DNA from 3 places in the Streptomyces sp. NPDC096323 genome. Region 1 is predicted to be linked to each of the others. Evidence: riboswitches for the same ligand, from Rfam matches in the RefSeq annotation. Region 1 holds a riboswitch; each other region holds the start of a gene.
What was found. A riboswitch is a leader RNA that binds a small molecule or an ion and turns the genes downstream of it on or off. The one in region 1 is predicted to bind cobalamin.
Positions count from the first base shown of each region.

Region 2: it holds a riboswitch for cobalamin, as region 1 does, so the genes downstream of both, ABTX18_RS24630 (cobalamin biosynthesis protein) here and ABTX18_RS06745 (SCO2321 family membrane protein) in region 1, are expected to answer to the same signal.
Region 3: it holds a riboswitch for cobalamin, as region 1 does, so the genes downstream of both, ABTX18_RS01720 (CbtB domain-containing protein) here and ABTX18_RS06745 (SCO2321 family membrane protein) in region 1, are expected to answer to the same signal.

Region 1 is NZ_JBEOSI010000002.1:611,520-619,219, reverse strand. Features, by position in the region: gene ABTX18_RS06755 (hypothetical protein) at 1-965, opposite strand, end outside; gene ABTX18_RS06750 (bifunctional glycosyltransferase/CDP-glycerol:glycerophosphate glycerophosphotransferase) at 1,194-3,443, shown strand; cobalamin riboswitch at 3,459-3,607, shown strand; gene ABTX18_RS06745 (SCO2321 family membrane protein) at 3,716-4,975, shown strand; gene ABTX18_RS06740 (SCO2322 family protein) at 4,972-5,700, shown strand; gene ABTX18_RS06735 (energy-coupling factor transporter transmembrane component T) at 5,697-6,884, shown strand; gene ABTX18_RS06730 (ABC transporter ATP-binding protein) at 6,881-7,700, shown strand, end outside.
Region 2 is NZ_JBEOSI010000009.1:56,850-64,549, reverse strand. Features, by position in the region: gene cobN (cobaltochelatase subunit CobN) at 1-1,336, opposite strand, end outside; gene ABTX18_RS24635 (cobyric acid synthase) at 1,369-2,910, opposite strand; gene ABTX18_RS24630 (cobalamin biosynthesis protein) at 2,907-3,950, opposite strand; cobalamin riboswitch at 4,085-4,215, opposite strand; gene ABTX18_RS24625 (hypothetical protein) at 4,368-4,601, opposite strand; gene ABTX18_RS24620 (inorganic phosphate transporter) at 4,636-5,928, opposite strand; gene ABTX18_RS24615 (class II aldolase/adducin family protein) at 6,165-6,833, shown strand; gene ABTX18_RS24610 (alpha/beta hydrolase) at 6,955-7,700, shown strand, end outside.
Region 3 is NZ_JBEOSI010000001.1:391,654-399,353, forward strand. Features, by position in the region: partial or broken gene ABTX18_RS01695 (zinc-binding dehydrogenase) at 1-149, shown strand, start outside; gene ABTX18_RS01700 (pirin family protein) at 949-1,914, opposite strand; gene ABTX18_RS01705 (tetratricopeptide repeat protein) at 2,056-2,412, shown strand; gene ABTX18_RS01710 (GNAT family N-acetyltransferase) at 2,504-3,013, shown strand; gene ABTX18_RS01715 (CbtA family protein) at 3,142-3,915, opposite strand; gene ABTX18_RS01720 (CbtB domain-containing protein) at 3,945-4,160, opposite strand; adenosylcobalamin (AdoCbl) riboswitch at 4,206-4,299, opposite strand; gene ABTX18_RS01725 (histidine phosphatase family protein) at 4,424-5,014, shown strand; gene ABTX18_RS01730 (dihydrolipoyl dehydrogenase family protein) at 5,056-6,498, opposite strand; gene trxA (thioredoxin) at 6,614-6,985, shown strand; gene ABTX18_RS01740 (hypothetical protein) at 7,063-7,545, opposite strand; gene ABTX18_RS01745 (LacI family DNA-binding transcriptional regulator) at 7,602-7,700, opposite strand, start outside.

The sequences.
Region 1 (7,700 bases):
GTCCACATCCGGACGATGACGTCGGCGCGCCGGTCCAGATACGTCACGTCGAACGGGCGGCGCTGCGGGAAGCACTGGAGGTACGCGTCGGAGGCGAGGTGCCGCTTCTGGCAGGTGACTGCGGCGGCGACCAGCCCGTCCCGCAGGTCCGCGCTCGCGCCCGCCTGTTCGGCGGCGGCGCGCACCTGGTCCGGGGTGAGGACGTGTACGAGGTCGTCCACCGGGATCACCGCGTACACCTTGGTGGACAGCGGATGGGTCGCCGCGGAGACCCCGGCGCCACCGGCGAGCACGACGGCGACGAAGACGGCGGTGGCGGCCTGCCAGCGGCGCCGGCCGGGGACGGGCCATGCCGCGAGGACCAGCAGGGCGAAGACCGGGACGGCGGCGGGGATGCCGTTCTTGCGCACGAGGGCGGCGTACGTGAGGAACAGCACACCCGTGACGAGCAGCGCCCAGCGTGTCCTGACCCGGTCCTGCGGCAGCTCCCGCACGGTGAGGGCGATCGCGAGGACCGCGAGGAGCGCGTACGCCAGGTGCACGTCCTTCCACACCACTCCCGTGAGGTTCATGATGTGCGGCGCGAGGCCGACGGCCAGGACGGCGAGGGACAGTCCGCGGCTGCGCGTCTTCGTCCACACCAGCCGGGCGAGGACCCACAGCGTCCCCCACAGCACGGCGGCCTGGACGGCGGCCATGACCGAGAAGTTCCCCGTGACCGCGATGAGGACCCGCCACGCGAGCGCCATCACCGGCGGATGCCAGTCGTTGACCGGCTCGTCCCCCAGCGCCTGCCCCAGCTGCGTGTTGCTGTCCGCGCTCAGGTATCCGGGGTGGAAGACGGTGGCCACGCCGTAGCCGCAGACCGCGGCGACGGCCGCCAGGCACCACGGCCACAGCCTGCCGTCCCTCCACGCTCCGTGCACTGCGAGGACCCACCGGCGATCAGTCTTTACGGACGGCACGGCCGGAATCTATAGGTACCGGACTCTCAGGACAAACCGGAATGATTAGACTCCCGGTGGCGCTCCGCCACCGCTGCCCGCGCCGCGTCGCCGGCACCCCCGGAGGATCACGGTCCGCTCGGAACAGATCACTCCGGTCACGGGGGAAGCGCACACCCGGCACGTCGCCGGGATCGGTAGTCTTCCTGTTCGGCCTCTCTGTTTGTCCGTCCTCTGGAGTTTTCCCCCATGCCTCGTTTCAGTGTCGTCATCCCCGTGTTCAAGGTGCAGGGATACCTCCACGAGTGCCTGGACTCCGTCCTCGGTCAGTCGTTCCGGGACATCGAGGTGATCGCCGTCGACGACTGCTCACCGGACTCCTGCGGGGCGATCATCGACGAGTACGCCGCCCGCGACGCACGCGTCCAGGCCGTGCACCTGCCGGAGAACGTGGGCCTGGGCCGGGCGCGCAACGCCGGACTGGAACGCGCGACGGGGGACTACGTCCTCTTCCTCGACAGTGACGACAGCTACACCCCCGGTCTGCTGCAGGCGATGGCCGGCCGGCTCGACGCGGTCGGGGACCTGGACATCCTCGCCTTCGACCACATACGGACGTACTGGCACGGCAAGGGCGGCCCCAGCCAGTCCACGGAACTGTTCGAACGGGCGGGCACGGATGTCTTCCGCCTCCAGGACCGGCCCGAGTACGTCCATCTGTTCCTGGTCGCCTGGAACAAGGCGTTCCGCCGCGCGTTCTTCCTGGAGCAGGGCTTCCAGTACGCGCCCGGACTGTACGAGGACGCGCCGGTCAGCCAGATGGCGATGGTCGCGGCCGAGCGCATCGGCTGCCTGAACAGGGTGGGCGTCGAATACCGCCAGCGCCGCCACGGTGCGATCACGAAGACGCCGGGCCGCAAGCACTTCGACATCTTCCCGCAGTACGAGGGCCTGTTCACCTTCCTCGACGGACGCCCCGAACTGGCCTGGTCCCGGTCCCTGATGTTCGAGCGTGCCGTGCAGCACATGCTGTTCACGCTCAAGCGCCCCGAGCGGGTCAGGCCCGCCGATCGCAAGGAGTTCTTCGGCCGCACCGCGGACTTCTACGCCGCGCACCTCCCGGCCGGCTACACGCTGCCCGGCGGATCGCTCGGGGTGCACATGCGCGCCCTGGCCAAGCGGTCCTTCCGTGCCTATCGGACGACCGAGTTCGCCGCCCGGGTCAAGCGGAAGGCGCCGACGAGGGTCCTCGGAGCCACCAGCAGGGTCGGCAAGCACGCGGCCGCCAATCTGCACGCCCTCCAGCGCCGGCGTGCCCTGGATCCGAACCTCGCCGTGTACACCTCGTACGAGGACTCGCTGCCGTCCTGCAATCCGGCCGCCGTCTACGAGAAGGCCAAGGAGCTGGCACCGCACGTGCACGGCGTCTGGGTGGTGCGCCAGGAGCTCGCCGGACAGGTGCCCGCAGGCGTCGACCACGTGGTGCCCGGCTCGCGCCGCCATGGGGAGGTCACGGCGCGCGCCACGTACTTCGTGAGCAACGACGGCTTCCCGGACGGCATCGGCAAGCGCCCGGGCCAGGTCCACCTGCAGACGCACCACGGCACCCCGCTCAAGCGCATGGGCATTGACCTGAAGGCGTACCCCGCCGCCCGGACCATGAGCTTCGACCGCCTGCTGGAGCAGGTGAGCCGCTGGGACCTCAGCCTCTCCTCCAACCAGCACTCCACGGAGCAGTGGGCGCGCGTGTACCCGGGCAGGTTCGAGTCCCTCGACGTGGGCTACCCCCGCAACGACCGCTTCTACACCGCCGGTGCGGACGACGTCGCGGCCATCCGGGAGCGGCTCGGCATCCCCGAGGGCAGGACCGCCCTGCTGTACGCGCCGACCTACCGCGACTACCGGAAGGACTGGACGCCCACCTTCGACGTGGCCCGCGTGGCCGAGGCCCTGGGCGACGACTTCGTCCTGCTGGTCCGGCCCCACCCCCTCGACGGGCGGACCACGCGGCTGAGCGACCTCGCGGGGCGGAGCGGCATCATCGACGTGTCCGGCCACCCGTCGGTCGAGGACCTCTGCCTGGCGGCGGACGCGCTCATCTCGGACTACTCGTCGCTCACCTTCGACTACGCCAACCTGGACCGCCCCATCGTCATCGACGCGGCCGACCGGAAGGTCTACAACCAGGTCCGCGGCGTCACGTTCGACCTCCTCTCCGGCCGGCCGGGCGACACCCCCGGGGCGGTCGCGACGACGGAGGACGAGCTCATCGACATCTTCCGCAGCGGCCGCTGGTGCGGCCCCGAGGCCACGGCGCTGCGGAGCGCCTTCCGGGAGCGCTTCTGCCCGTACGACGACGGCCACGCCGCGGAACGCGTCGTACGCCGCCTCTTCCTCGGCCAGGACCCCGAGCCGGCGATCGTCCCGTTCCCCGAGCGGACGCCGGCGCCGGCGCCCTGCTCGGCGCCCCGGGCCGCAGCACCGGGGGCCTCGCGCTGACGCGGTCCGAGCCGAATGAGAGCCCCGGAACGCGCCCGGTAGAGTGAACGCGTCGTCATCATGCCCGTTCAGGGGGAAGCCGGTGGAAATCCGGCGCTGACCCGCAGCCGTGACCGCCCTCACCGGGCGGAAGCCGGAATGCCCTGTGCGTGGCGTGACCGGCTCGCGCCGTCGGGATCCCCGGTGGCCGGCAACCGTCGAGGTATACGGAGCCGGAGCCTGGTGCCTGTGTGTGCCTGTGCCCGGTTCCTCCAGGAGAGGCACCGCCCGCCATGACCGTACGCCGCAGCGCAGCCGCGCTCGCCGCCACCGCCACCGTGCTCTGTGCGGCCGCGACCCCGGCCGCGGTTGCCGCGCCGTCCCCCTCCCCCTCGCCGTCCGTGGCCCTGCCCTCGGGCCTTTACGGCACGAAGGACCCCACGTACGACGGGGTGTGGCGGCAGTCGCTGGCCTTCGTCTCGCAGCGGGCCGTGGGCGTCTCGCCCGCCGCCAAGGCCGTCGACTGGCTGATCGGGCAGCAGTGCGACAGCGGGGCGTTCCCCGCGTACCGGCCGGACCCCTCCGTGCCCTGTGACGCCAAGACCATGATCGACACCAATGCGACGGCGGCCGCGGTGCAGGCGCTGCACGAGGTCCGGGGGCACGAGGAACTCGTGCGCAACGGCGTCGCGTGGCTGAAGTCCGTACAGAACAAGGACGGCGGCTGGGGTTACACCGCCGGCGGCCCGAGTGACGCGAACTCGACCTCGATCGTGATCGGCGCCCTCGCCCGGGCCGGCGAGAAGCTCGGGGACGTGACGAACGACGCCGGCAGGACGCCGTACGACGCCCTGCTCACCTTCGCCATCCCGTGCGGCGGCAAGGACGGCGGCGCGTTCGCGTACCAGCCCGACAAGGCCGGCAAGCTCGTCGCCAACGGCGACGCCACCGCGGCCGCCGTGCTCGGCTCGCTCGGCAAGGGGCTCGTCGTCGGCAACAACGCCGCGGTGAAGGACCCCGCCTGCACCGAGGGCAGTGCGCTCAAGCCGGAGCAGGCCGCCCAGAACGGCGCCTACTACCTCGCCGGGGCCCTCGCGAAGACCGGCCACCTCGACTCGCCGCCGATGCCCGGTGCCGAGGACAGCACCCCGCAGCCCGACTTCGGCAACACCGCCGACGCCGTGGTCGCCCTGTCCGCGTCCGGTCACAAGGACAAGGCCGCCGCGTCCGTGAAGTGGCTGGCGGAGAACTCCGCGGCCTGGGCGAAGGAGAACGGCCCCGCCGCCTACGCGCAGCTCGTCATGGCCGCCCACTCCACCGACACGGACGTCCACGACTTCGGCGGCGCCGACCTCGTCGCCCAGCTGAACGCGACCGGGCCCGCGCCCTCCACCGACAAGAAGCCGACCGCGAGCGCCACCGAGGAGGAGCAGAAGGACAGTGGCGACGGGGACGGCATCGGCGGTGTCTGGTGGTTCGTCGGGATCGGCCTCGCGGTCGGCGCCGGCGCCGGATTCCTGATCAGCGGCCGCCGCAAGAGCCAGCAGCTGTGAGTGCGCGCCAGGGCGTGGCCGCCCGGCAGCCCGTGAGGCGCCGCGCCGGGCGGGCCGCCGTGCTGCTGGCGGTCCTGGGCGCGGTCCTGGCCGTGCTCGGTACGGGCACGGCCCAGGCTGCCGGCTACCGCTACTGGTCGTTCTGGGAGGGCTCCGGCAGCGGGTGGGCGTATGCCACCCAGGGGCCGTCCCTGGTCCGGCCGGAGGACGGTTCGGTGCAGGGCTTCCGGTTCGCCGTGAGCGCGGACTCGCAGGACGCGGCCAAGCCGCGCCGCTCCCCCGACTTCGCGGGGATCTGCGCGCACACGCCTGCCGAGGACGGCTCCAAGCGGGTCGCGCTCGTCATCGATCCCGGTACGGCCGCCGACGCCCCGGACGGGGCGACGCCGCCCGCGCTGCGGACCGCGTGCGCGCGGGTCCCCAAGGACGCGAGCAGCGCGGACGCCCTCGCCTCGGTGGCCAAGCCGCTGCGTTACGGCAGTGACGCGCTGCTCTGCGCGATCTCCGGCTATCCGGCCTCCGGCTGCGGCGAACAGGTGGCGGGGAACGGGGACGCGGATGCCGGCAGGACCGCCGACGCCTCCGCGCCCACTTCGTCGGGCGTCGCCGCAGGCGGGGACGGTTCGGACGGGGGCGGGCCGTCCGCCGGTGTCCTCGTCGGGGTCGCCGCCGTCCTCCTCCTCGGCATCGCCGCCGTCGCGCAGGCCCGCCGCCGCCGCGGATGACCGCCGCGACGCCCGGCCGTACGGACGCTTCCGCGGACCGGATCCGTGCCTGGCGCGCCCCGGCCGCCTCCCGGAGCAACGCGCTGCCCGCCGGGGCCTGGTGGCTGTGGGCGCTCGGGCTCGCCACCGCCGCGTCCCGGACGACCAACCCGCTGCTGCTCGGGCTGCTGGTCGGCGTGGCGGGGTACGTCGTGGCCGCGCGCCGCACGGACGCGCCGTGGGCCCGGTCCTACGGGGCGTTCATCAAGATCGGGCTGTTCGTCATCGGCGTGCGGCTGCTCTTCTCCGTCTTCCTCGGCTCCCCGATTCCCGGTACGCATGTCGTGTTCACGCTGCCCGAGGTGCCGCTGCCGGAGTGGGCGAAGGGCGTCCGCGTCGGGGGCCGGGTGACAGCCGAGCAGTTGCTGTTCGCGCTGTACGACGGGGCGAAGCTGGCCGCGCTGCTGATCTGTGTCGGCGCGGCGAACTCCCTCGCCAATCCGGCCCGGCTGCTGAAGTCGCTGCCCGGTGCGCTGTACGAGGCCGGGGTGGCCGTCGTCGTCGCGATGACGTTCGCCCCGAACATGGTCGCCGACGTGATGCGGCTGCGCACCGCCCGCCGGCTGCGCGGCCGGCCGGCCGGCGGGGTGCGGGCCGTCCTCCAGATCGGGCTGCCGGTCCTGGAGGGCGCGCTGGAGCGGTCGGTGGCGGTGGCGGCCTCGATGGACGCGCGCGGCTACGGCCGCACCGCACACGTCCCGGCCGCGGTCCGGCACACCACGAACGTCCTCACGCTCGGCGGGCTGCTGGGCGTCTGCGCCGGGACGTACGGGCTGCTCGCCGCGCAGGGCGCGGTGTACGGGCTGCCGCTGTTGATCGCCGGGCTCGTCGCCGCGATGGCCGGGCTGCGGCTCGGCGGGGCGCGCTCGGTGCGGACCCGCTACCGGCCCGACCGGTGGGGTGCGCGGGCGTGGCTGGTCGCGGGGTCCGGTGCGGCGGTCGCGGTGGCGATGATCTGGGCGGGCGGCGCGGATCCGGCGGCGCTGCACCCCGGTGTCGTACCGCTGACCGCGCCCGTGCTGCCGTTGTGGCCGGCCGCCGCTGTGCTGCTCGGGCTACTGCCGGCGGTGGTCGCGCCCGTGCCGCCCTCCCCCACTGGTTCGCCCGTCCCGCCTTCCCCCACAGGCCTCGAGGAGCAGGCGTGATCCGGTTCGATGATGTTTCGGTGCAGTACGAGGGCGTGGACCGCCCTACCCTGTCGGGCGTCGACCTGACCGTTCCCGAGGGTGAGCTGGTGCTGCTCGTCGGTCCGTCCGGGGTCGGCAAGTCGACTTTGCTGGGTGCGGTGTCGGGGCTCGTGCCGCATTTCACCGGCGGCCGGCTGACCGGGCGCGTCACCGTCGACGGGCGGGACACCCGCACGCACAAGCCCCGTGAGCTCGCCGATCTGGTCGGCACCGTGGGCCAGGACCCGCTCTCCCACTTCGTGACGGACACGGTCGAGGACGAGCTGGCGTACGGCATGGAGTCGCTGGGCCTCGCCCCCGACGTGATGCGGCGGCGGGTCGAGGAGACCCTGGACCTGCTGGGTCTGGCCGGGCTGCGCGACCGGCCGATCGCCACCCTGTCCGGGGGCCAGCAGCAGCGGGTCGCGATCGGCTCCGTCCTGACCCCGCACCCCCGCGTCCTGGTGCTGGACGAGCCGACGTCCGCGCTGGACCCCGCGGCGGCCGAGGAGGTGCTCGCGGTGCTGCAACGGCTCGTCCACGACCTGGGGACGACGGTCCTGATGGCGGAGCACCGGCTGGAGCGCGTGGTGCAGTACGCGGACCAGGTCGTCCTGCTGCCGTCGCCGGGCGCCGCCCCGCTGATGGGCCCGCCCGCCGAGGTGATGGCCGTCTCACCGGTGCATCCGCCGGTCGTGGCGCTGGGCCGGCTGGCCGGCTGGGATCCGCTGCCGCTGTCGGTCCGCGATGCCCGGCGCCGGGCGTCGGGGATGCGGGAGAGGCTGGCGGGCGTGG
Region 2 (7,700 bases), on a different contig from region 1:
CGTCCCCGTCCACGTACAGCGAGCCCGGCGGCTCGCCCCAGTGCTCCAACATCGAGTCGCGCAGCCCCGGCTCCAGCTTCGCGAACCAGGCCCGGTAGTCGGCCAGCGGGACCCGGGCGGGTGCCGCCGCGAGCTGCTCCTCGGTCAGCCACTCCACGTCGTGGCCGCCGGCGTTGATGAGGCGGTGGATGAGCTCGTCGCCGTTGTCCGGGTGGCCGTCCACCCCGTAACCGGCGTCGCGCAGGGCGTCCAGCACGCGGACCGCGGAGGCGGGCGTGTCCAGGCCGACCGCGTTGCCGACGCGGGAGTGCTTGGTGGGGTAGGCGGTGAAGACCAGGGCGAGCTTCTTCTCCGCGTTGGGCTTGTGCTTGAGGACGGCGTGGCGCACGGCGATCCCGGCGACGCGTGCGGCCCGCTCGGGGTCGGCGCGGTACACGGGCACCTCGTCCGGGCCCTGCTCCTTGAAGGAGAACGACACGGTGATGAGCCGGCCGTCGAACTCGGGGATGGCGACCTGCATCGCCGCGTCCATGGGGGTCACGGCCGCGTCCGAGGCTTCCCAGGCGGCGCGCGAGGAGGTGAGGCAGAGCCCTTGCAGCACCGGCACGTTCAGGTCGGCGAGCGCGCCGATGTCCCAGGCCTCGTCGTCGCCCCCGGCCGAGGCGTCCGACGCGCGGGTCCCGCCGGCCGCGAGCACCGTGGCGACCAGGGCGTCGGCCCGGCCGAGGAGCTCGTACAGCCCCGGGTCCGCGCCGCGCAGCGAACCGCAGTAGACGGGGAGGGCGTTGGCGCCGCGCGCCTCGACGGCGTCGCACAGCACGTCGACGAACGAGGTGTTGCCGGAGAGGTGGTGCGCCCGGTAGAAGAGCACGCCGACGGTCGGGCGGCCCTCGGTGAACGTACGGCTGCCGTGGAGACCCCACTCGGGCATCTTCTGCGGTTCGGCGAACCCGTGCCCGGTCAGCAGGACGGTGTCGGAGAGGAAGCGGGCGAGTTCGACGAGGTTCCCGGGGCCGCCCTCCACCAGATAGCGCAGCGCCTCGGCGACGACGCCGGCCGGCGCGGACGACTCGGCCATCAGCTCCGCGTCCGGCACCGTCTCGCCGCCGAGCAGCACGGTCGGGATGCCGGACGCCTTCAGGGCCGCGAGGCCGTCCTCCCAGGCGCGCTTGCCGCCCAGGAGGCGGACGACGGCGACGGAGGAGCCCGCGATCAGCGCGGGCAGCTCGTCCTGGACGTCGATACGGGTCGGGTTGCCGATCCGGTAGGGGGCGCCGGAGACACGGGCGGCGAGGAGGTCGGTGTCGGCCGTCGACAACAGCAGCACGGTGCTCAGCGGGGCGTCGAGCGGGGCGGTCAGTGGCGCGTTCATGCGCGTGCTCCAGGTGCTCCGGGGGCGATGAAGGGAAGTCCTGCCGGTGCGCCCGACTCGATGAGTCGCCACAGCGCATCGGTGTCCGCGTGTTCTTCGATCAGGTCGCCGAGGCGGTCGAGCTGCTCCTCCCGCAGCCCGGCGAAGCAGGTGTCGGGGGCGGGCACGAAGCGTCGGCCGGCTGCCTTCGCGATCTCGGTCAGGAAGCGGCGGCGGAAGGCGTCGCTCTCCAGCGAGCCGTGCCAGTGGGTGCCCCACACGGCGCCGGTCCGGCAGCCGTCGATGCGCTGTCCTTGTCCGTCGGTGAGGAACGGCTCACCGCCGCGCACGTCCGCGACGCCGTGGTGGATCTCGTACCCCTCGACCGGGGCGCCGAGCGCCTCGCCGACCGGGCGGGCGAGGGTCTTCTCGCGGTCGAACCGGACGCGTACGGGCAGCAGCCCGAGCCCTTCGACCTGCCCCGCGCGCGACTCCACGTCGTCCTCGATGCGTTCGCCGAGGATCTGGTAGCCGCCGCAGATACCGAGGACCGGCCGGCCCTCGGCCCCGCGCCGCAGCAGCGCGTCGGCGAGCCCGCGCTCGCGCAGCCAGGCGAGCGCCTTCACGGTGCCGCGGGTGCCGGGCACGATGACGAGGTCGGCGTCGGCGAGCTCCTCGGCGCGGTCCACGAACCGCACGACGACGCCCGGTTCGGCGGCGAGCGCGTCCACGTCGGTGAAGTTGGACATCAGCGGGACGGCGCACACGGCGACGCGCAGGATGTCCTCGCCGTGCGGCGGCGCGACGACCGATTCGCGTACGGTGCCGCGCAGCGAGACCCGCAGCCCGTCCTCCTCGTCGATGCCGAGGCCGTGCGCGAACGGCAGCACCCCGTACGTCGGACGTCCCGTCAGCTCGCGCAGCATGTCCAGGCCGGGCTCCAGGAGCGAGACGTCGCCGCGGAACTTGTTGACCAGGTAGCCGGCGATCAGCGACTGGTCCTCGGCCGAGAGCAGCGCCGTCGTTCCGAAGAACGAGGCGAAGACCCCGCCGCGGTCGATGTCGCCGACGACCACCACCGGGAAGCGTGCCGCCCGTGCGATGCCCATGTTCACGATGTCCGTGCGCCGCAGATTGATCTCGGCCGGACTGCCCGCCCCTTCGCAGATCACCGCGTCATACGTGCCCCGGAGTTGTTCCAGGCAGTCCACGACGGTGGACAGGAGCGACTCCTGCCGGCCGCCGTGGTAGCCGCGGGCACTCATCTCACCGACCGGACGACCCATCAGGACGACCTGGCTGGAGCGGTCGCTGCCGGGCTTGAGCAGCACCGGGTTCATCAGGGCGGTCGGCTCCACCCGGGCGGCCTGGGCCTGCATGGCCTGGGCGCGGCCGATCTCGGCGCCCTCCCGGGTGACGAAGGAGTTGAGCGACATGTTCTGCGCCTTGAACGGCGCGACCTTCACGCCGCGGCGCACCAGCCAGCGGCAGATGCCCGCCGTGACGACGCTCTTGCCCGCGTCGGAGGTGGTCCCGGCGACCAGCAGCCCGCCGCTCATATCGGTCTCCGTCCTGGGAGTCGGGTTCCTGGGAGTCCAGGGCCATGGGTACGGGCAACGGTGGTGCGGGCCCCCGCGATCCGCCGTGCCGCGATCCGCCGTGCCGCGAACCCCGCGCCCAGGCGGGCCGCCACGCTCACGCCGAGGGCCAGAGTGCTCACCCGGCGCGACAGCCGTACGGCCCGCTCGATGTCCCCGGGCTCCACCGCCCGTCCCGTCTCGCCGTTGAGGGCGGGACGGTGCTCGACCCGGCCGCCGTACGAGAGCGTCCCGCCGAGCCGTACGCCGAGCGCCCCCGCGAACGAGGCCTCCACCGGGCCCGCGTTGGGGCTCGGGTGCTTGGCCGCGTCCGCCCGCCAGGCCCGGACCGCTCGCCGTGGCCGCCCCCCGGCGGTCACGGCGAGCAGGGCCGTCAGCCGGGCGCCGGGCCATCCCGCCACGTCGTCGAGGCGGGCCGAGGCCCAGCCGTAACGCCGGTAGCGGGGCGACTTGTGACCGACCATCGCGTCGAGCGTGTTCACGGCGCGGAACCCGACGAGTCCGGGAACCCCGCCCAGCGCGCCCCACACGAGGGCGCCGACCACGGCGTCCGAGGTGTTCTCGGCGACGGACTCCACGACGGCGCGGGCGATCTGCGGGCCGTCCAGGGACTGCGGGTCGCGGCCGCACAAGCGAGGCAGCCGCTCACGGGCGAGGCCCAGGTCCCCGGCGGTCAGGGCGTCGCCGATGGACCGGGCCTCGCGCCCCAGCGACGTACCGCCGAGGACGGACCAGGTGGCAGCGGCGGTCAGGGCGACGGACGCGGCGGGGTGGCGGCGCAGCGCACGGGAGGCCAGGGCGGCACCCCCGGTGGCGCCTCCGGCGCAGATCAGGGTGTGCAGTGCGCCCCACCCGCGGTGGTCGCGCCACAGACGGCGTTCGACGCCTGCCGCGGCCCGCCCGAAGGCGGCGACCGGGTGTCCCCTGCGGGGGTCACCGAGCAGAGAATCGCCGATCAGACCGGCCGTGGCGCCGTACGCGAAGATGCGATCGGCACGCACGGTTCAGCCGGCCGTTGCGCCTCGGAGGACCTGGGGACCTGTTCGGAGTGGCACAGGGACGGACGCACGGCAGCCGGGCATGGCGATATGTCCTCACTCAGGGTCCGCGCCCTGGTTCGACGTGACGGCGACGAGAGTCTCCTGGCTTCCGGATCCGCGGTTCCCCCGGTCTTCCAGTCCGCTTGCGTGGACCGTGACTTCCGTGGTGGGGGACTGCTCCCCGGTGACAGTGGCGGGACCGCGCCGGATTCGCACCGGCTTCCTCTGCTGTCGCCGTAATGGCTCCGGCAGTCCACCACGCCCCGCGAACACCCGTCAACTCGCCGTTGACCTGCGACGGCGCAGTGTGCTGAGACGCACATCGGGCCGGACGCACACGAGGTGCGTCCGGCCCGATGCGGGTGGGAGTGGTGGGGCTCAGGCGACGATCAGATAGATGCCGTACGCCACGGCCGCGGCGCACAGTCCGAAGCAGACGTACGCGCCGGTGCGGGCCAGGGCGAGCGATCCGCCCGCGGACCCGCCCTGCGCGGCTGGTTCCGGCTGCTTGGAGAGGCCGACGATGCCGAGGGTGAAGAGGCCCACGAGAGCGACGGTGGCGACGAGGGAGACGCCGAAGACGGTGCCGAGGGCTGCCCAGTCGATGTTCATGCGGATCTGTCCTTACCAAAGGCTCGTGTGATGCCTAAACCGTGGCGGGTCGGGCCGGGTCGGCGACCGGTCCGGCGGCGACCGGTCCGGCCGGGGCCGGGATGGTGGCCGTGAGGTCGTGGGTCTGGGCGGCCGCGGTGGGCGGCGGGCTGACGGCCGCGATGGCGGTGGTGACGACGCCCGAGGGCTCGCCGGTTCCGGCGGCCGCGTGCTGGCCGCCGGGTGCCACATCGCCGTGCCCGACGGGCTTGCGGCGCGACAGCGTCCAGATCGCGCCGGAGCCCGCGATCAGGAGCGCGGCGACGACCACGACACCCCAGGTGCCCTGCTTGGTGAGGAACTCCGCACCCGCGCCGACCAGACCGGCGGCCGGCAGGGTCAGGCCCCAGGCGACGAACATCCGGGTGGCGGTCGACCAGCGGACGACGCCGCCCTTGCGGCCGAGGCCCGCGCCCATGACGGCGCCCGAGCACGACTGGGTGGTGGAGAGGGAGAAGCCGAGGTGCGAGGAGGCCAGGATGACGGTGGCCGCACTGGTCTGGGCGGCGAAGCCCTGCGGCGGCTTCAGCTCGGTCAGGCCGCTGCCCATGGTGCGGATGATGCGCCAGCCGCCCAGGTAGGTGCCGAGTGCGATGGCGAGGCCGGCGGCCACGATGACCCAGACCGGCGGGTTGGAGCCGGGGGAGAGGACGCCGCCGGTGACCAGGGCGAGCGTGATGATGCCCATGGTCTTCTGCGCGTCGTTGGTGCCGTGCGCGAGCGAGACGAGCCCGGCCGAGGCGATCTGCCCGGCGCGGTAACCCTTCGCGGTGGCCTTCTCCTGGGCGCCGCCCGTGACCTTCCCGCCGATGCGGTACGTCAGCCGGGTGGCCAGCAGCGCGGCCAGACCGGCGACGACCGGCGCGGCGACCGCGGGGAGCAGCACCTTGGTGACGACGGTACCGCCGTCGACCGAGGACCAGCCCGCGGACATCACCGCGGCGCCGATCAGGCCGCCGAACAGTGCGTGGGAGGAGCTGGACGGCAGGCCGACCAGCCAGGTCAGGAGATTCCACAGGATGGCGCCGACGAGCGCCGCGAAGATGACCTCGGTTCTGAGCCCGTCTTCGTTGATGATCCCGCCGGAGATCGTCTTGGCGACCTCCACCGACAGGAACGCGCCTACGAGGTTGAGAACGGCGGACATGGCCACCGCTGTCTTGGGTTTGAGTGCGCCGGTCGAGATGGTGGTGGCCATCGCGTTGGCGGTGTCGTGGAAACCGTTCGTGAAATCGAACACTAGAGCTGTCACGATCACAATCGCGAGCAGCAGCGTGATGTGTTCCATTTACCCAGGCAATCGTTCGACGTCAGTGGCACGTGGACCGTAGGCAACCTGAGTGAACGGAAGATGAACTGAGCAGGGCGTCGCGGTGACCCCAACCGGAGCGCTGCCGCCCTTTTCGTGCGGCGGGTGAGGGTGGGATTCCGGTACGGGCCGGTGTGGGCCCAGAATCCGGGGCCCGGGCGGGTCGTCGGGGGAGGGGCGGCAGGGGGTCGCTCATCCGTGGAAAGGATCTTCGTATGAGCAGTGAGTGGCGGGATTCGATCGAACGGGCCTGGGGCGCGGTCGTCGCCACGGCCCGCAGAACGGCCTCCGAGGGACTGGTCGTGGGGACCTCGGGCAACGTGTCGGCGCGGGTCGGCGGGACCGTCCTGGTCACCCCGAGCGGAATGCCGTACGACCGGCTCCGCCCCGAGGATGTGACCGGCGTCGATCTGGAAGGCAACCAGGTCCTCGGCGACCTGGCCCCCACCAGCGAACTCCCGCTCCATCTCGCGGTGTACCGGAACACCGACGCCGCTGCGGTCGTGCACACCCACGCGGTGCACGCCACGGCCGTCTCCACGCTGGTCGCCGAGGTGCCCACGGTCCATTACGCCGCCGCGATGCTGGGCGGCCCCGTGCGGGTCGCCGCCTACGCCCGCTACGGCACGGACGAACTGGCCGAAAACATGCTCACGGCCTTGCGCGACCGCACCGGCTGTCTGCTGGGCAACCACGGCACGGTCACCTATGGCGCCACCCTGGACGAGGCGTACGACCGCACCGCCCAGCTCGAATGGCTCTGCCGCCTCTGGCTCACCGCGAGCTCCGTGCCCGGCCTCACCCCGGCCCTGCTCACGCCGGAGCAGCTGAGCGAGGCCGGACAAGCGCTGAAGGGGTACGGGCAGCCACGCGGGGGCCGGTGAGGGACGGCCGACGGCCCGCGAGCCGGGCGGGGCCACGGGCCGGGCGGGGCCACGGCGGCCCCGGTCACCGGACGGCCCCCGCCCACTGGCCATGTGCGGCACAGACGCCGACACTGAAGCCGTGCGCCCGGCTACAGCAACGGCAGCTGCCGTCACCTCCATCCTCGGCGTCGGCGCGGCAGCGGTCGCCGCCGGCCGGTACGCCGGCGACGTCGCCCTCAAGACGCCGTCCGGACGTCCCCTCCCCGCCGACCGCCGACTGACCGTGCATGCCACGGCGGCCGGACAGGTCACCCTCACCCGGTCCCTCACCTCGCTCCGGCCAGGCACCTACGGTCTGGTGGGCGACGGCGTCCATGCCGTCGTGGGGCCGGTGATCGACCAGGCCCACCAGGCCCCCGACACCGTCGTACGCCGACTGGAACGCGTGAACCGCGGCACCCTGAGCCCCGGTGCCAAGGTCCGCCTCACCCCGGAGCTCCACAGCGGCGACCCCGCCACCGCCCTCGGCCTCGACTTCCGCGAGGTGGAGATCCCCGGAGAGCTCGGCGGCCTGCCCGCCTGGTTCATGCCGGGCGCCCGCGACACCTGGGTCATCACCGTCCACGGCCTCGGCACCACCCGGGAACACCCGCTGAACGTGACGGGCTTCCTGCACGGGCAGCAGCTTCCGGTGCTCGACCTCGCCTACCGCGGCGACCGCGGCGCGCCCCGCTCCCCGGGCGGGCTCAGCCACCTCGGCGAGTCCGAGTGGCGGGACCTGGACGCGGCCATCCGCTTCGCCGTGCGCTACGGCGCCGAGCAGGTCGTGCTGTACGGCTGGTCCACCGGCGCCTCGATGGCCCTGCACGCCTGCGTCAACTCGGC
Region 3 (7,700 bases), on a different contig from region 1:
TGGCGGACCTCGCGCAGCGACTGCGCGACGGACAGCTCGACGTGCGGATCGGCGAGGTGCGGCCGCTGACCGAGGCAGCCGCCGCGTTCACCCCCGAGCGGCGGATCACCGGCCGGACGATCATCCGCGTCACCGAGGACGCCACCTGACCCAGGGTGAGTCAACTGATCCAGGCGATCCGCGGACTCGCGCAGGCAGAACAGGCACTCGCACAAGGCGCTACCCCATCACGGTCAAGGACGCTGGTCGGCTTTTGATGCCAGAGTTCGTATGGGACCGGAGTTCGTGGTAGCGGTCAGCGAGTGCGGGCGAGACGTTCGTGACTGCGGGCCGCGCTGGGCCGTAGGAGTCGGCGACCCGGTGGTGCACGCGGAAGCGCGAGCTCCACACCACCCGGTGACCTCCGCCTGGCCGGGCGCCCGCTCGTCCAGGATGCGCTGGACGTACGCGGCGTCCGGCTCCCGAGGGGCGTCGTCGAGGGTTGCCACCACGCGGTACCGGTCCCGCGGCAACGGGGCGATTGGGACCGTCACCCCGGAGCTGCCGACTGCAGCCAACTCAACACAGCAACGGCCCCAGGGCCCGCAGTGATCAAGATCGGGACCAATTCGGTGCGGGGCTCCCGGTAGGGGCACCGGCCATCATGTTCGCAGCCCGTGATCGCTGCCGCTGAGCCACCAGCACACGACCAATGCGCTGGCCGTGGCCAGCATCTCTTTCTGTGACAGCCGACGGCGGCTTGACCGGACCGCAACGCCACCATTCGCCTGCCAGCCCGTTCGCCCGAGAGGCACCCCAGATCCTTGGCCGCCGCAACAGCAACACACCTACCTGACGACCAACCAGGAAAGCATCCGTCCTGGCACACAAGGTCAAACGCGGGCACAGATGGGAACAGCAGCGCAGTGCAGGACCGTCCTCTGACACGAACCCGGAAGAACCCGCAAGTCAGCGCACACGTCCCCGGGGCTTCAAGGGTACGGCGGGCAACGCCGGAGCAGCGAGCGGTGCACCGTCGTAGCCCCGTACCGCGCCGAAGCGATCACCGTTCATCCAGGCCTCGCGGGCCTGCGTGATCTCGTCCTGGGTTCTGGCCACGAAGTTCCACCACATGAGGATCTCCTCCTCGAACGGCTCGCCGCCCAGAAGCATCAGACCGGCGTCGGACTCCGCGCGCAGGGGAAGCTCGGTGCGGCCGCAGCCGAGGTAGAGCATCGAGCCGGGGACGACCGGGACGCCGTCGACCTCCACCTCGCCGGACATCGACAGCACGGCGTACTCGAAGTCCGGGTCCAGCGGAAGGCGCGCCTCGGCCCCTGCGCTCAGGGCGAGGTCGGCGCCGACGATCGGGGTGTACGCGGTGCCGGGCGAGGTGGCGCCGTCGAGGGTGCCGAGGATCACGGTGGCCGTGAGGCCGGGGGCGGTGACGGTCGGCAGGCCCGCGTGGTGCTGGAAGTGCGGCTCGACGTTGCGGTGGGCCTCGGGGAGCGCGACCCACAGCTGGGCGCCGTGCAGCAGCGCGGCGTGCGGCCGGGGGCTCTCCTCGGAGTGGCTGATGGCGCGGCCGGAGGTCATGAGGCCGAGTTCGCGCGGACGGATCGTCGCCAGGCTGCCCAGGCTGTCGCGGTGCAGGACCTCCCCCTCGTGCAGCCAGCTGACGGTCTGCAGACCGATGTGAGGGTGGGGCGGCACCTGCATCCCGGGCTCGTCCGCGATGTCGTCGGGGCCGTAGTGGTCGACGAAGGCCCAGGCCCCGACCATGCGCCGGCCCAGATTGGGCAGCAGTCTGCGGACCTCGGTGGACTCGCCGAGCCGGACGTGGCGCGGGCTGAGGAGTTCCCGTACGGGTTCGGCGACGACGAAACCCCGCCCTCCGCAGACGGAGAGTGCGGCCTGGCGATCGAGATTGCTCATGGCGGTCAACCTATTCCCGTGCGACTCCGGGCGGGCGACACCCACGCCGAATATTTAGTGGAATGTTAAACCATCTCTGGGTGTTGACGCGGGTGGATCGTACGGGAAGGACCCGGCGGTACCCCCGACCGAGGAGGTCACATGAGCGACACCTACTACGAGTTCGGTACCGCAGCCGAGCGCTGGGACCGCGCGCAGTTCTTCTTCGATGCGAAGGAGTACACGATCGCGGCCCGGGTTCTGGGTGGCCTCGTCGAGGAGGTGCCGGAGCAGGTCGCGCCACGGTTGCTGCTGGCGCGGGCCTACTACCACTCGGCACGGCTCGTCCGCGCCGAGACGGAGCTGCGCGCGGTGCTGGAGCGCGACCCGGTCGAGCAGTACGCACGGCTGATGCTCGGCCGCACGCTGGAGCGTCAGGACCGCCAGGCCGAAGCGGACACGCAGCTGCGGCTGGCGTCCGCTCTGTCCGGGGACTTCGTCCCGGCCGGCGGCGCCTGACCGCCGCACCCGCCGGGCGCCGCAGTCCTTCGCCCCGGCCGGCCCGATATTCCGGTGCGGCCCGGCCGGGGCGCGTGGTACTTCCTGGGGCATGGATGACCTCGTCACACCCCGCCTGCTCCTCCGTCCGATGACCGTCGCCGATGCCGAGCAGGTGGCGGCGGGCCGGCCGGGGGAGGGCGTGCGCTGGGCTCCGGGGTACCCGTGGCCCGGCGAGATGGGGGCGGCTAAGCGGTTCCTGGACACGTGCACGGAGACCGGCGACCCGAGTCCGTACGTTCCCTACGGGATACGGCTCCGCGAGAACGGGCTGGTGATCGGCGGTGCCGGGTTTCACGGGGCGCCCGACGAGCAGGGGCACGTCACGATCGGCTACGGGCTCGTGCCGTCGATGCGCGGCATGGGGTACGCCTCCGAGGCGCTTCGCGCGCTGCTGACGTTCGCCCGTGCCCAGGGCGTCGCATGCGTGCACGGAGACACCGATCTCGACAACATCGGCTCGCAGCGCGTCATGTCCGCGGCGGGCATGCGCCTCGTCAAGGAGGACGCGCGGCTGAAGCACTACCGCATCGACTGGGACGGGCCCGCCGGGCAGGAGTGAGCCGGCTTCCTTACGCGGCGGAGCCCGCCGGGATCTCCCCCGGCGGGCTCTGCGCGTGGCGCCGGCGCCGTATGCACGCCTCTGCCGCCTACGTCCCGCCGTCGCGGGTCGTCTGGTTGCTCCCGGACTCAGCCCGCGACAGTGGCCGGCCGGTTCGTCTTGCCGTCCTTGGCCGTCACCGCATCCGGCTTCGGCGCCAGCAGCCGTTCGGTGAGGTAGCCGAAGACCAGCCCGAAGGTGGTCCACAGCGTGATCTGCACCGCGAGCGTGGCCAGCCTGAACTGCCAGAGCAGTGTGGCCGGGAAGTCGTGCCCGACCTCGTTGAACGAGGGCAGGAAGGCGTAGGCGAGGCCGGTCACGAGCACATAGCCGGCGGCCGCGGCGATCGTGGCGTTCCAGTTGCCCAGACGTGGAGCCAGCCGCCTGCCGAGGATGACGGCGGCCACGGCCAGCAGGACGCTGAGCGCGACCATCAGGAAGAACAGTGCGGTGCGCCGCCCGATGGTGTCCGGGTTGCCGACCGCGGGCGGATTCGGCGGGTACTTCAGGAACGGCACGATGTACACGGTCAGCAGGGCCGCTCCCGCGATCAGCGCGGCCGTGGCCCTGGGGCCGAAGCGGCCGATCCGGCCGAGGGCGTAGCAGAAGACGAGTGCGGCGATGCCGCCGACGGCGACGCCGAAGACGAGTACCCCGGTGGCGAGGCCGCCCGTGGACTGCAGGGTGCGACTGACGAGTTCCTCGCCGCCGCCGTGGTCATGACTGTGCGTCTCTTCGAGGGCGATGGCCGCGTCGACCCGGGACTCGCCGAGGAAGTAGGCGACCAGCAGCGCGAACGCGCCCGCGACGAGGCCGGCCAGCATGCCGCGGACCAGCAGGGCTCTGACGGATATGGAGTTCATGAGGGATTCCCCTGGACGAGCCGGATGGATCAGTGGCAGGGGAAACCGAGGAGGTGGCGGCCGTCGTGGACCCACTCGTGCACGCCTTCGCCCGAAATGAGCGCGGTGGCGCCCTGCTCGGCGCCGACGAAGTACAGCAGGATCAGCATGAGGACGCCGAAGAAGACCGCCCAAGGGGCAAGGGACTTCAGCGAGATGGGGGTGATGGCGGGTGTGACGGCAGCGGGGGCAGCAGTCTGTGCCATGGCAGAACCTCCTGAGGGAACACGCGTCCCGATCGTGGTGCCTGAGACGAAGGTGCTGGGTCTGACTTCCCGCACAGGTACGGGTTCACAGTGGCGCGACCGTGCCGGATTCTCACCGGGCTTCCGTCACACCTTCGTCATGTCGTCGCGACCATACCGCCTGGGCGCGAGAGCCGCCATGGTGCCCGGGGGCGGTTCGATGGCCCCCGGATGCCGTGGTGTGCTTGGCCAAGTGGCCACAGTTCAGGGAGTGGAGAACGGGTATGGCGGTACGGGTGATGTTGGTCTCACCGGCGATGAACGCCGCGCTGCGCGAGGCCCGGTTCGCGGGTGACGCGCCCCTGGACGACTCCGGGCTCCGGCGTGCCCGTGCCGCCGCGGGCACGTTGCCCGCCGCGGACCGGACGGTGCATGGCCCGTCCCGCCGCTGCACCCGGACCGCCGACGCCCTGGGCGTGCGTTCCGTTGTCGAACCCGCCACGCACGACTGGGAGTTGGGCCGCTGGTCCGGTGCACGGCTGGACGAGGTGAGCGCGAGCGAACCGGAAGATGTGGCCGCCTGGCTCGCGGATCCCGCCGCAGCCCCGCACGGCGGCGAGTCCCTGCTGGATCTATGCGCCCGGGTGGGGGCGTGGCTCGACTCCCTGGACCTGGACGGCGACAGTCCCCGGCGGGTGCTGGCGGTGGTGGAGCCTGCGGTGGTCAGGGCAGCGGTCGTCCGCGCCCTGGAGCTTCCGCCGCAGGCGTTCTGGCGGATCGACGTCGCCCCGCTGGCGCTGACGGACCTCAGCGGCCGGGCGGGGCGGTGGAACCTGCGCTGCGGGCGTCCGCTCGCGCCCGGGCCGGGGCGTTGAGCCGAGCGGGAAAGCCCAGGGCCTGTCCGGCCGGTCAGAGCCTAATTCCCCCGGTACGTCTCCAACAGCCGCAGCCAGATCTCGCTGATCGTCGGGTACGCGGGAACCGCGTGCCACAGGCGGTCGAGGGGGACCTCGCCGGCGACCGCGATCGTCGCCGAATGCAGGAGCTCGCCGATGCCGGGGCCGACGAACGTGACCCCCAGCAGGATCTCCCGGTCCAGGTCGACGATCATGCGGGCCCGGCCCCGGTAGCCGTCCGCGTACAGGCCGGAGCCGGCGACGGCGGCGAGGTCGTGGTCGACGGCCCTGACCCGGTGGCCGGCCTGTTCCGCCTCGGCGAGGGTGAGGCCGACCGAGGCCGCCTCCGGGTCGGTGAAGACGACCTGCGGGACGGCCGCGTGGTCGGCGGTGGCCGCGTGGGCGCCCCAGCGGTCCGTTTCCAGCAGCGGCACGCCTAGGGCACGTGCGGCGATCGCCGCGCCCGCGATGCGGGCCTGGTATTTGCCCTGGTGCGTCAGGAGCGCCCGGTGGTTCACATCACCGACCGCGTAGAGCCACGGGACGCCCTCGACCTGGCAGCTGTCGTCGACGGTGAGCCAGGACCCGGGCTTCAGGCCGACCGTCTCCAGGCCCAGGTCGTCGGTGCGCGGGGCGCGGCCGGTGGCGAAGAGGATCTCGTCGGCCTCGATCCGTTCGCCGTTGTCGAGTCCGACGGTGACCGGTCCGCCCGGCGCGGGGCGCTCGACGGAGGTGGCCGAGACACCCGTACGGATGTCGGCTCCCGCCTCGGTCAGCGCTTCGGCGACCAGCTCACCGGCGAAGGGCTCCATGCGGGGCAGCAGCCCCTTGCCGCGGACCAGCATGGTGATCTGGGCGCCCAGGGCGCCCCACACCGTGGCCATCTCCACGCCGACCACTCCCCCGCCGACCACGACGAGACGTCCGGGCACCTCCTTGGCGCTCGTCGCCTCGCGGCTGGTCCAGGGCCGCGCGCCGTCGATGCCCGGCAGATCGGGGACGACGGCCCGGCTGCCCGTGCACACGGCCACCGCATGGCGGGCCGTGAGCCGGTGTTCCGTACCGTCGGGCGCGGTGACGGTGACGGCCTTCGGGCCCGTCAGCCGGCCCTTGCCGCGGAAGATGTCGGCTCCGATCCCCTCCAGCCAGGCGACCTGGCCGTCGTCCTTCCAGTGCGAGGCGTACGTATCGCGGTGCGCGAGCACGGCGGCGGTGTCGAGCGGGCCCTGGACCGCGGCGGCGAGGCCAGGGACGCGGCGGGCGTCGGCCCGGGCGACGACCGGGCGCAGCAGGGCCTTGCTCGGCATGCAGGCCCAGTACGAGCACTCGCCGCCGATGAGCTCCGACTCCACGATGGCGGTGCTCAGGCCGGCGGCGCGGGCGCGGTCGGCCACGTTCTCACCCACCGGACCAGCGCCGATGACCACAACGTCGTAAGGGACGGACTCCACAGCATGTGTCATGGGCCCATTCTGGTCATGGGTGTGGGCCGCGGCCACATGGGCAGGCGGAATAGCGCAAGCACAGGCACCGTTGTCCCGGACACGTGGATACGGGCACAGGAAGAGGTAGCAGAGCATGAGCACCGTAGAGCTCACCAAGGAAAACTTCGATCAGGTCGTCAGCGAGAACGAATTCGTCCTGATCGACTTCTGGGCTTCCTGGTGCGGCCCGTGCCGGCAGTTCGCGCCCGTCTACGACGCGGCGTCCGAGCGTCACGCGGACCTGGTCTTCGCCAAGGTCGACACGGAGGCGCAGCAGGAACTGGCGGCGGCCTTCGAGATCCGGTCCATCCCGACGCTGATGATCGTCCGCGACAATGTGGCGGTCTTCTCGCAGCCGGGCGCGCTGCCCGAGGCGGCCCTGGAGGACGTGATCGGCCAGGCCAGGAAGCTGGACATGGACGAGGTCCGCAAGTCGGTCGCGGAGCAGCAGAACGAACAGAAGTAGGCGACGCCGCCTGGCGTGTGCCCAGGGCCCGGCCGTTGACGGCCGGGCCCTGACGGCTGTTGTGCCGGCGGGCGGTGTCAGCCGTCCACGTTCCGCTCCGAGATGCGGACCGTGAGTCCGTAGTCGAGCTCCGATCCGTCGATGAGCAGCGCCTCGACGGTGTGCGTGGCCGGGTCGATGTCCGCGACCATCCCGTCGCCTTCGTAGCGCGGGTATCCCGACTCGCCCGTCTCCCCGGTGGCGGCCACGACCGCCGAGCGGATGGCCGCGCCGGGGCCGTGGTTGCCTGCGTCCCGGCTGCCGGAGACCCGGGCACCCTCAGTGCCCTTGAGGTCCTCGTCGTCCTCGGCGCCTTCGACGCCCGAATCCCCGGCACCGTCGTCGTCTGAACCGGCGTCGCCCGAGTCGGCATCCCCCGTACCCGGATCCTGGACGTCGGAATCCTTGACGTCGGAGTCTTGCGCTTCGGAATCCTCGGTGCCGGCTCCCTCGTCCGCCGTGCCCTTGCCGTCGGTGAACGCGGGGACGAGCAGGATCTCGTAACTCTGCGGATGGCTCATGGTCATGACGCTAAGCAAGGGCCGCCCGCCGCGCATGTTGCCGCGCTGGCGTCGGTTCAGCTGGACTCGCGGTGGACGGTCCGCGCCCGGAGCAGGTCATGCCGCTCCGGCTCCGCCCCCGGGTTCCGCACCAGCCGGTCGACGAGGCCGGCCAG